Linked DNA regions of Prochlorococcus marinus XMU1408. The protein of the gene in region 1 interacts with the protein of each later gene in a pairwise test. Links are inferred from orthologs where the notes say so. Each region holds a gene or a part of one and is shown on either strand. Other genes may lie near its edges.

The links. Proteins that work in one complex are often made in the same cells at the same time.
Region 2: the proteins of purT (region 1) and crtE interact in binary tests that used the Escherichia coli proteins (3 or more experiments, as listed by UniProt). The link is inferred for Prochlorococcus marinus XMU1408 from one-to-one orthologs.

Annotation. Positions count from the first base shown.
Region 1 is NZ_QJUE01000002.1:772,639-778,982, reverse strand. Bases 456-3,431 are described here. They hold purT (formate-dependent phosphoribosylglycinamide formyltransferase), read left to right. Parts: upstream 456-1,349; coding sequence 1,350-2,513; downstream 2,514-3,431. Other genes in these bases: DNJ73_RS05745 (DUF4278 domain-containing protein), read left to right, coding at 3,389-3,431; DNJ73_RS05750 (hypothetical protein), read right to left, coding at 2,857-3,087; DNJ73_RS05755 (hypothetical protein), read left to right, coding at 2,506-2,763; DNJ73_RS05765 (hypothetical protein), read right to left, coding at 694-909; DNJ73_RS05770 (DUF3804 family protein), read right to left, coding at 456-550. Also shown: more of DNJ73_RS05770, read right to left, coding at 158-455; more of DNJ73_RS05745, read left to right, coding at 3,432-3,559; DNJ73_RS10185 (hypothetical protein), read left to right, coding at 3,980-4,111; DNJ73_RS05735 (hypothetical protein), read left to right, coding at 4,281-4,550; DNJ73_RS05730 (nitroreductase family protein), read left to right, coding at 4,703-5,254; DNJ73_RS05725 (DUF1499 domain-containing protein), read left to right, coding at 5,515-5,847; DNJ73_RS09960 (hypothetical protein), read left to right, coding at 5,928-6,077; DNJ73_RS05720 (DUF3764 family protein), read right to left, coding at 6,098-6,344. UniProt on the Escherichia coli protein: Involved in the de novo purine biosynthesis. Catalyzes the transfer of formate to 5-phospho-ribosyl-glycinamide (GAR), producing 5-phospho-ribosyl-N-formylglycinamide (FGAR). Formate is provided by PurU via hydrolysis of 10-formyl-tetrahydrofolate.
Region 2 is NZ_QJUE01000004.1:68,333-74,004, forward strand. The notes cover bases 2,707-5,672. They hold crtE (geranylgeranyl diphosphate synthase CrtE), read right to left. Parts: upstream 4,657-5,672; coding sequence 3,757-4,656; downstream 2,707-3,756. Other genes in these bases: DNJ73_RS06200 (ATP-dependent RecD-like DNA helicase), read right to left, coding at 2,707-3,248; DNJ73_RS06205 (divergent PAP2 family protein), read right to left, coding at 3,245-3,760; folD (bifunctional methylenetetrahydrofolate dehydrogenase/methenyltetrahydrofolate cyclohydrolase FolD), read right to left, coding at 4,699-5,610. In the rest of the region: DNJ73_RS06190 (glucose-6-phosphate dehydrogenase assembly protein OpcA), read left to right, coding at 1-385; DNJ73_RS06195 (cobyrinate a,c-diamide synthase), read left to right, coding at 398-1,765; more of DNJ73_RS06200, read right to left, coding at 1,782-2,706.

The DNA of each region.
Region 1 (6,344 bases):
ATTGAATCTGCAATCAGCTCTTCAACATTTGGCTTTTCTTGCATTATGACTATTAACTGTTTCTCTTTTAAATTATCTATCTTGCTCAATGATTACTTCAGACGTAAGGATATAAATAGAATTTACGAATACTTAACCATTAAGAAGGAAATATAAATTAGTCGTTCCACAAAGTCATATCTGACTGGCCTGAAGATCTTTGCATCCAAGCTACTTTCCATTTCTCATCAATCTTTTTAAAAATAGAAGTTACTGTAGGGAGGTCATCATTTTGAGTCCCTTTATAAGTAAATTTTGAACCTAGGGTGAAAACGCACATTGCAGCATTTGAACCTAAGAGTTCAAATTTGTGCACCTTTGTGACTTCTGCGCTTTGTAATACAAGATCTCCTGAGGACCACATCTCTTGAAAACCTTTCGCGTCAATGGGATTTCCGCTTGGTCTTATAAATAAAAAGTCGGGGGTTGCATTGTCTAAAAAGAATGATCCCATTCTCTCTGTTGAGGCAAAGGCTTCTAGGATGGACAGGATTTCTTCTTTAGAAGACATTGATCAATTAAAAACAATAAACTAGGATTACAGATCTGCTCAATATTGGATGTTTTCTTTGCCATCTTTTCTTCTTGTGCTGACAATATGATCCAACCCTTTCTATGGAGAAATACTAAAATAATTGATTTTAACAAGAAAATTTAGGCAGCTTGTTCCGATAAGTCATTTGCGAAAAGAGATATAATTTCACCTTTTGGTGTTTTATAAACTCTCTCTACAATTTCGCCTTCAGTAACGATTACTTTAGTATTCATTGAACCTGAGGGCAATGTCTTAATAGCTGGTACTAGAGCTTCTTTTAAATCTGGGAACTGATCCAAATCCTTGAAGTCTTTAATTTTCTTCTTGGCAACCATTCCAATAAATAAGTCGAAGTTATTAGTTTTTTAACTAACTTTTCTCCACTCGTAAAGAGCTTGTGTAGCTAATCAGCTCTTTATAGGACTAACGTGAAAAATTAGATATGGTTTTTGGATTAGGAATTGCTTTTTTAAGCTTGTTTTCATTGTTTTCAAAATGGTTCTACCTAATGTCCAAAATCAATACCATTGCAGTATTAAAAGTAGTTATCCAAAAATTACTTGTTGTGGTGGAAATATCATTCTTCAATCTTATTGAGTCGAAAAACAATCGCGAATGATCAATTGATTTTATCCATCAAAAAAAAGTGCTCTGTTGTACTAAGAATAATTTTTCCCTTTCAGTGTCTCTGTTAATTTCTACTTCTTTTTTTTATTATCAATTCTCTTTAAGAGATATTATATTAATTTATATTTTTTGACCTATAGATATGATTATGAACATTTTTCCAAAGAAAATAATGCTTTTAGGTAGCGGAGAGTTAGGGAAAGAGGTGGCAATCGCAGCAAAAAGATTAGGTTGTTATGTTATTGCATGTGACAGATATAATGATGCGCCAGCCATGCAGATAGCTGATCAAGTTGAAGTATTAAATATGAATAATGGTAGTGAATTAAAAGAAGTGATATCTAAATGTAATCCTGATATAATTATTCCTGAAATTGAGGCTCTTGCAGTAGATGTATTAAAGGAAATCGAACAAAAAATAACAGTAATACCAAATGCTCGAGCTACTGCGATAACTATGAATAGAGATAAAATTAGAGATTTAGCTGCTAACGAATTAAATATAAGAACTGCAAAATTTAGTTATGCGATGAATCAATCCGAGCTTAATTTTCGTGCAGATGCGATTGGTTATCCTTTATTAATTAAGCCAGTTATGAGTTCTTCAGGTAAAGGACAAAGCTTAGTTAATAATAAAAATGATTTAGTCCAGGCTTGGGATTTGGCTATTGAAAAATCAAGAGGTAAATCAAATAAAATTATATTAGAGGAATTTATTGATTTTGATTTAGAAATTACTTTATTAACTATTAGACAATTTAATGGTAAAACATTATTTTGTGAACCGATAGGACACGAGCAAAAGAATGGAGATTATCAATGTAGTTGGCAACCAGCTACATTAACTGAAAGTGTTTTAGATAAGGCTAAAAAGATAGCCAAATGTGTCACTGATAATCTTGGTGGAGTTGGTTTGTTTGGCGTTGAATTTTTTATTAAGGGTGAGGAGGTGATTTTTTCAGAGCTGTCACCAAGACCACATGACACAGGCTTAGTAACTTTGATTAGTCAAAATTTAAATGAGTTTGAATTACACCTTAGGGCTGTTTTAGGTATCCCAATTCCAGAAATAGTTTGTCATGAAGCTTCTGCGAGCAGAGTGATTTTGGCTTCCCAGAAAACTTCAAACATAGCTTTTACGGGACTTGAAGATGCCTTAAGTCAACCGAATACAGGTGTATTTATATTTGGCAAGCCGAGCTCTACTGAAGGTCGTCGAATGGGAGTAGCTGTAGCAAATGCAGAAACCATCGATGAGGCAAAAATTAAAGCTGATAAAGCTGCTCAATCAGTCCAATTTATAAATGAATAATTTTAATTCAGATTGTTTATCTGATTTCATTAAGTGCAAGTCGATTTGGTTTCTATTTTTGACTGAGTTAAATTGGAATCCAAGTGCAATTAACCCTCTTGAGTTGGTCCCTGAATCTTTTTGGCCTGAAGTTACGGATCTCTTAATTGAAGCTAGATATATTGGTCAAAGCAGGAATTATTACCTCAAAGAATCTGATAAATATATGGATTATTTAAGTAAAGGTGGTAGGCGTTTAAAAGCGGATTGATAATCATACATACTCTATTAACTACTTACCAACTTCCTGTAGCCCCATAATTGTTAACATCTTTGTAACTGGCCTTGCCTAACAAAAACTAAATTACAATAGATTTATGGGGAAAGAGGATCCAAAACTTCGTTTATTCATGGTTCTTTTGATCAATTTAATAGTGATAGTAGTTTTTAGAAACTGGGTATTAAATAACGAGGCTTTTGTGTGGTTACTGAATGGTTTACCTTCTTGATGTGTTATGGAAGCATTTGATTCAATTTTTCTAAATATTGCTTCATCTGGTTTTAATCCGTTAATTACTTTGACAATTTTTGCCATATTAGGATCCTTTTTTTGTGCTTTAATGACTTATGTAAGAAGAGGGGATAGGGGAAGGTTGGTTTAGTTTAAGAAAGAAAAAGCAGAGGATAAATAATTAACTTTTTTAGTGATTTAAGGGTGCTTTTTAGTAAGAAATGCAACTATTTCGGTTAATACTACTTTATTCACTGTTTTATGTATCACGAGGAACATCGTTTAAAGATAATTTCTGGTATTTTTGATACACGTTCAGCTAAATTTCAAGCTGCAGTAAGACTCGAGACATGGAACGGGGTCTTGAGCACTACGAGAAAGAGCAATGACTGTTCTTACTTACAGAGGCAAAGAGTACCTTCAACATAAAGAAGCTACTCCAAAAAAAGTTGTAGAACTTAGTTACAGAAGTAACGTCTACACATCTAGACAGGCAGAAGCTAAAAAGCAGATGCAAGCATCCTTAACTTACAGAGGTAATACATACCAAAAGTAATTTAAAGGTGATCTAAAAGGGGCATAAATTGCCTCTTTTTTTTATACTTATTTGCCCGATAAATATCTAGCTGAGTAATAGTTTTGGCTCTATGTATTTTTGCCTGAGTTTTATTACTCTGGTTTTATAGGTGGCATCCGATGTAGAAATGATAATGACTCCGAAATAATCACAATGATTACTCAACAGTCATGGCCTAGTTGCAAGCTACCTAAAACTCAAAAGGCACTTGAAGCTATTTATACAATGCTCTGGAAACGACCAAAGGTGTTTAGATGGTATTACAGGTCAAACTAATAGCTTTATTCAAGGGAAACCGAACACGCAACTCACCTAAAAGTTATTGATAATAATAATTTAATCCTTTATTTATTAATGCAAAGATTATTTAAACCTAACAGTAGTGTGTTGACATTGTTCATGTTTTTACCTATTACACCAAGTATTGCAGCTATTACTGTTTTTACACAGTCAGTTTTAAATGACAGAAGTACTGAGGTAACGTCTATTACTCATCATGAACAGCGAGTGATTGATGCTACTGGATATTAATGACTATTTTTCACTTTTAGCTACCAGTAAGACTTATTATATGAATTTATTCATTGCTCATTGAAGCTTTATTTAAAGTCTTATTAAGTTTATCCCGATCTTAGTTTAAATACTCTTTACGTCTTGAGATCAGTAGGTTACAAGTCATAAGTAAAAGCTTTCTCAAAGTATGGTTTTAACGAAAAAGTTTAAGGCCTTTGATGACGCAATTTTAGATCTACATCCTGAGTTAAAAGAGGTTCTTAAACCTAATGATCACTATCCAGAGCTAGAAATTCTTCTAAAAAAAAGATCTGTAAATCTACCTTCTGGTTCCTTGAATACGAGGGTAATTATCAATAATGGAGAAATTGTCGAACGCGTATTCAAGACACCCGTGGGCCAAGTCGTCTCGTTATTTTCAAAACCATCAAATGTAATTCTTGACAAAGTTGCTTAATAAGTGATTTTCAACTAATCATGTTTTTTTAGATGTGAGATTCAAGCTGGAGATGATTTAAACGCCTTTTATTTCTACAGGTCTCTAAACTAAACTTTTTGTGAAATTTACACTATGACTAATAGTGTAGTTAATAACGTCAAGAAAAAATTATGGAAATAGCTGAAGCAATTAAAAAACGAAGGACCATTCATATCTTTTCCAAAAAAAGTGTTCCTAGCGAAGTAATTCAAAAATCAATAGTTGCAGCTAATCAGGCACCCTGCCACAGAAGGACTTTCCCATGGCGTTTTACCAACATTGGGATAAAAAAAAGGGAACTTCTATATCAATTACAGCTGACTCTGAAATTTGGTGATACGTCAATAGATGAATCTAGTTTAAAAAAAATAAAGGAAAAAATGCTTAACCCTTCCCATTTGCTTATTGCCACTCAAGTATGTACTGATAATCAAGCTCAAAAACTCGAAGATTATGCTGCTTGTGCTTGCGCGATTCAAAACCTGTCGCTTTCACTTGTCGCCGATGATGTTGGTTGCAAGTGGTCAACAGGCAAAATCACTAAAGATCCTAATACATATCAAATCGCACAAATAAATTCAAGTGAGGAGGAAATTATTGGTTTTATTTGGATTGGATATGGAAATGAGCCGCCTTTAATCAATAGACCTTTAATTAGTACTATCTATAGAGAGAGGGATTAACCTGTTTTAACTCATAGAAGAGAGATAATGAAACTGATAAGGAAGTGTTGAGGCCACACTGAAAACAATCATCATCATCCCTGTTTTATCTAATCGTGTCATGCTCAAAAATTGTTTTTACAAATTTAATCGAAGGATAGTTTTTGCACGGGCATTTTAGGTAGGGAGACCTAGACATCACTTAGTAATAAATTTCTGAAAAACAAGACCAAAGGGGGGATAAACTTTTCTCATGATCAATATGTGAACTCATAGAAAATATGCCAGATCCTAAATCAGGTCTTTGTCCCTGTTTAAATCCGCTTAATTGCGTTTTTTTTCAAAAAGAATTTGAAGATGTTGACAAGACCTTTGAGCAACTTATTAGGATTGCCCAGGAAATTCCTAGAACCAAAGTTTTAGAGGTTAATGATAAATATTGGAAAGGGGTTTGTCGTAGTTTGATTTTCAGATTTCCAGACGACTTGGAGATTTTAAAAATCGATAAGAAGATTCAAATCAAATCCGCATCAAGATATGGTGGTGGCGATCTTGGAGTTAATGGAACTAGAGTTGGCAAATTGTTAACTGCTTTAGAAAAATCAAATAGTTAGCCACCAAAACTCTCATAAAACAATCAATATGTTGTCGTTGGGAAAAATGCTAGTTATTTTTAAATAACTGTATAAATAAAATGAACAGAGCACAAAAATATTTTTTACATCTTCCAAAGGGGACTCATTTTGAAAAAATCATTGATACAGAATATGGGAAAGAGAATATATATGTAAGCCCAGACGGCAAAAAACATTCAATACCTATGATTCCAGATACAATTACTTGACGAACTTCAACACGTAAAAATTAGCAGTTAGGACAATTGTTTATCCATCTTGTGATTTTGGTTTCTTCATAAATATGACCAGAGGCCTCAACAATAGGCTTTGTTTCCGGACTGATAAAAATGTTATATAAAACATTCTCTGGTCCTTCAAACATAACAGTTGCTCTTTTAGAGTCTCCTATACATTCACCGATATAAAAAGTTTTAACACCCATTTCTTTAAACATCGCCTGCTGCTCTGGGGCATTCATATGAGTGCAATACTCT
Region 2 (5,672 bases), on another replicon or contig:
ATCAAAAAAAGATCATATAAAAGTAAATTTTATCCGTCCTGATAAGGCCATAGTTGCAGTTAGCTTGACTTCTTTACCAATAGGTAAGCCAAGCATTAATCCAGGTCAAATTGTAGGTCTGAGACTCATTGCAAGAGATAACAATAAACAAAAAAATGATATATGTGTGATTCTTGCATCAGAATCTGGGGAATGCATGCGATTGGAAGCTGGTGGTATGGCAAGAATGGAACTCATAGAGCAAGTTGTTCCCATACAAAAAAGTTCTTTAGAAAATGATGTAGCTCGTTTACTATCTAGCAGCAGAGGTAATACAAGCCCACTACTTGCAAGTGCTACACCAATAGCCATTGAAATACTTAATTTAGTTAATCAATACGAATAGATTAGTAAATAAATGGCATGCGTAATTTCTGCTAGCTCTAGTAATAGTGGAAAAACACTTTTATGCCTCCTTTTGATTGCTTGGTTAAAAAGTATCAAAAAAACAGTTCAACCTTTTAAAGTTGGCCCAGATTATTTAGATCCTCAACAACTCAGTGCAGTATCAAACAAAGCTTGTAGAAATCTAGATTTAATTCTTTCTGGTGAGAAATGGGTGAAAGAAAGTTTTAATCACTTTGGAGGATTAACTGATTTTTCTATAGTTGAGGGGGTAATGGGATTATTTGATGGAATTGGAAGTAGCTCAAAAGGAAGTACAGCTGAATTAGCTAAAGTTCTAGGCCTGCCAATAGTCCTTATTGTTGATGCCAGGGGGAAAGCTGCGTCACTAGCAGCATTAATAAAAGGTTTCCAAGAACACGATAAGGAATTAAAAATTGAAGGAATTGTTTTAAATAATGTTCAAACCCCCAGACACGAAAAAATTTTATTGGAAGTCCTTTCTCAAATCAATGTAAAACCTTTAGGTTGCATTCCTAAATGTCAAGACTTATACCTTCCATCTAGGCATCTTGGCTTGGCTCCAATTCATGAGATTCAAAATTTAGATATAAAAGTTAAAAAGTGGGCATCCATAGCTAAAAATTATTTAGATGTTGAAAGTTTTAAAAAACTTTTATTACCTCATAAATCCCAAGATAAGATAATTAATTATTTACCAAAGAAAGATTCAGGATTAGTTCACCCAATTGCCATCGCTGAAGATGAGGCTTTCCATTTTAGATATCAAGAAACAAAAGAATTATTAGAAAAGAATGGGATGCCAACTATTAGATGGAAGCCTCTTGAAAACAAACAAATTCCCAACGAAGCAAAAGGATTAATAATTCCTGGTGGTTTTCCTGAGCAACATGCAGAACAATTAAGCAACTCAAAAATCAGCTTGAAGTCTATAAATATATTTGCAAAAAAATTTCCAATATATGCCGAATGTGGAGGAATGATGCTTTTAGGTAAAAGTATATTTGACTTAGAGGGGAAGGAACATTCAATGGCTGGAATATTACCTTTTAAGGCAAAAAAGGGAAACCTAAAAATCGGTTATCGAGAAGCAATAAGTAAAAATAAAAGTCCTGTTATTGATCCTGGTAATAAACTAATTGGGCATGAATTTCATCGTTGGGAAATAATTAATGAAAAACATAACTCAGAAATAAATCCCTTATGGGATATAAAGGGATGGAATATAGAATTAAAAAATGAAGGTTTTTGTAATCATTTAATTCATGCAAGCTGGATCCATCTTCATTGGGCAAGCTCTCCAGAGATTCTGAATAATTGGAAGAAAACAGTTATTAATTGTTCCAAAGAATCAGCTTAAGAAAAAGGTTTAAAACCTAATCGATTAATAATTTTTCTAAAATAGTTTGATACTTGTTGTTTTTTTTATCATCACCAACGATCCAAACTGCTTTACTTGCTCTGCTAACAGCCACATATACAAGACGTCTTCTAAATTCAAGATCTTTAGGCCAAAAGACATCAGAGGTAATGAAAACTTCGCCAAATGTACTTCCTTGACTCCTATGAATTGTAAGGACTGAAGCAGGACCTAATGAAGCGAATGAATCTCTAATAAAAAAGAAAAGTTTCCAGATCAAAGGACTATTTTTCTTCCCTTTCTCTCGCGCCTGTTTACTCAATTCATTCAAAGCAAAGTCTAAATCAATACGAGATTTAGATCCTATTTGAGGCATTAACCTCAAAGAAAATTCTTTTTGATCGCAAGTAACAACCTTAACTACCTGAGTTTCAACGATAGGCAAAGAATATTCAAAATCATTATGGATTCCTAAAGAAGCCAAGTCAAAACTATTAGGTATTACATCTTCTACAATCATCTCTCTATTTGAACTAATCAAAATATCTGGTTCTTCCCCAATCTCACTTTCATTCAATGAGGCATTTATCATTACAGCCTTACGACTAATTAAAACCTCTCCAGGCAAAACCTGATATTGATCAGCCATATCGCCATGAATAGCTCTTCTTGCATGAGGGACTAAATTATCAACAATTCGATTCGTGTAGCACAAAATTCTTGCTTGATCATAATCATCCTCTAAAGATGATTGCCTCAATGAAACCTTTGCCTTTTCGAGCCAATTTTTTCTATCTAATATTCCAACATTACCTTTTTTAGAATTAATAATTGGCAAAATTGGTGGCTGATGACAAGGGATTTCGCCATCTCTAATAATTTTTGCCAATTTCAAAACAGGTCCTTGATGACGAACAACTTCCTTGAGTTCAGTATTAACTGCTCGTTTCATCAAAAAAACTGAGCTAAAACTTTCTCCAACTGGGGGAAGTTGAGCAGGATCTCCAACAAAGACCAAACGTGTCGAATTGCATCTAGCACATTCAAGAGTGATTTCTAATAATGTGGCATCAATCATTGATGCTTCATCAATTAAAACAAGTCCTAAATTCTCCAAAGAGCTCTCGGTTTGATCTGTTCTTTCACATATTTCTATATCTGCTTGTCTTTTTAATTTAAGTCGAAGCAAACGGTGAATAGTAGAGGGAAACCATGTAGGTTGAATAGCTTCATTTCTTAAACCCTCTCTTAGTACACCGACAGCTTTATGAGTAGGTGCAACTACAGTCCAACACAAACCCAGGTCATCAACCTTTTTTAAAAATTTCATAGATAAATAGGTTTTTCCGCTGCCAGCAAAACCTTTCATTACAAAGGGTTTAAAGGAATATGGGGTCTTCAACCATTCACAAAATAATTCAAGAGATTTTTCTTGATCCTTAGTTAAAACAACTTTATCAGCATTTATTTTTATTTCTTTCACACAGAAAATAATCCAATCATTTGCAAAAGATGCAAAGGGGATCCAATAAATAAAATACCTGGCAAGGCAACACTGGGGCCCAGAAGACTTCCCACTAAAACCTCTATTTTTGTATGCCCCAAAGATTCTTTTAAAGTGGTTTCGGAGGATGATTCATTGAAATTAATTTTTGAAATCTGATTTACTTTTGCTGCAGTCAAGCCTGCCGATCTTCTTATTCCAGAAGCGTCATACATCACTATAAAAGCAATCGTTGACGCCAAAGCAAATAGAGGATCATCAAAACCGAGCTGAAGTCCAACGCCTGCAGCTGTTCCTGTTACTAAAGCCGAATGGCTTGAAGGCATACCTCCTGTTTCTATCAGCACAGATGGACGCCACCTTTGCTTGAAAATTAATTCAAATAATAATTTAGACAATTGAGCAAGACCACATGCAGCTAGACCCCATGCCAAGACTGCATTATCAAGAATAAAAACAAATTGATTTTCTAAAGCTGGATTAATATTCATCTATCTCTGTTTGTTATGTAATCAGCCAATGCAAGTAGAGGTTTTGATTTATCTGACCAAGGCTTAAGAGCATTTTTTGCTTGATCCACTAAAGAATCTGCTCTCTTTCTTGATTCATCAAGACCAAGTAATTTGGGATAAGTAGTCTTGTCTGCAATTAAATCTTTACCAGCTGTTTTACCCAATATTTCACTACTTGCTGTCACATCAAGAATGTCATCAATTATTTGAAATGCCAAACCAATACCTCTTGCATATACACGTAATGCTTCCAAAAGCTTCTCATCTGCTCCACCAATTAATGCTCCGCAAGTTACGCATGCTTTAAGCAAAGCTCCTGTTTTATGAAGATGAATATATTCTAAGGTTTCTAAATCTACTTCCTTACCCTCACAATCTAGATCAACTACTTGTCCACCAACTAGTCCAGGAGCACCTGCAACTAAAGAAAGTTCTCCGACCACTTTTAAAAGTCTTTCTGATGAAACACCCTTTGTTCGTATTGATACCATCTCAAAGGCTCTTGTCAAAAGCGCATCTCCAGCAAGTATGGCTACTGCATCCCCGTAGACTTTATGATTTGTAGGTCGCCCTCTACGAAGATCGTCATTATCCATTGAAGGTAGGTCATCATGGATAAGAGACATTGTATGAATCATTTCTAGAGCAACTGCAGTAGGGAGAGCTTTTTCAATCTCACCTCCAGCAAGTTCACAAGCAGCAAGACAAAGTATCGGCCTTAACCTTTTCCCCCCGGCCAAAAGGGAATAACGCATAGATTCTCTTAATTTTTCTGGCTTTTCAGGGCCTAGAGACGCATCTAGCGCATCTTCAACTTGAGTCCTAGATTTCTCTAGATACTCAGCGAAGTCAAAAGAAGCGATTGCTTCCTGCATGCAAAAAATCGATTCCTATCAATTCTCTCAGGACATTGTGATTCATGGAAGTAAATGACTAATAGTTAAAGGTAATCCACAATGTTTCTGCCACCTATCAACTGTATTTGCTAGAAGCATTGTTACTGTCATAGGCCCCACGCCGCCAGGGACTGGAGAATAAGCAGCTACTTTATTTTCAATTTCAAATATCTTTACATCTCCACAAAGTTTAGTTTTTTCACTTTTTTGCAAATTCTTTTTAACAGAAGGAAGTCTATGAATGCCTACATCAATAACTATGGAATTCTCTCTTATGTGTTCTTCCCCAATTAGATAGGGTTTACCAGCAGCTACAACAATTAAATCAGCTTCTCTAGTCAAAGAAGGTAAATCTTTAGTTCTTGAATGAGCAATCGTGACAGTCGCATTAGCAGCTTCAAGCATTAAAGCCATTGGCTTCCCCACAAGGATGCTTCTTCCAACTACTACTGCTCGTTTACCTTCAATTTCGATATGATTCCTTTTTAGAAGAGCCATTACTCCAGCAGGCGTACACGATCTAGGTCCTTTCTCTCCCTTTATTAATAGTCCAAGGTTCAAAGGGTGTAATCCATCAGCATCCTTATCAGGATTTATTCTGCTAAGCAAACAGGCTTCATTAAGATGAGACGGTAATGGAAGTTGCAACAAAATCCCATCAACTTTGTCTTCATCATTCAACCCTTTAATAATTTCTATTAGTTCCTCCAACGAAATATCTTCTTTTAAATGTTTAGCAAAACTCTTTACACCTATTCTTTGGCATGCTTTCTCCTTGTAATTCACATAAACTCCACTTGCAGGATCGTTACCGACCCTTATAACTGCAAGGCCTGGTGAACGTTTCGCAACTTCTAGTCCAGATTCGATAGTCTGTTGAAGTATAAGCTCAATTTCCTGAGCAAGTTTTTTTCCATCTAAAATGTTTGCCATAAATAAAACGAATACAATTTCAATTGATCAACCCATTAAACCTAGATTTGTGTTTAGGTGAA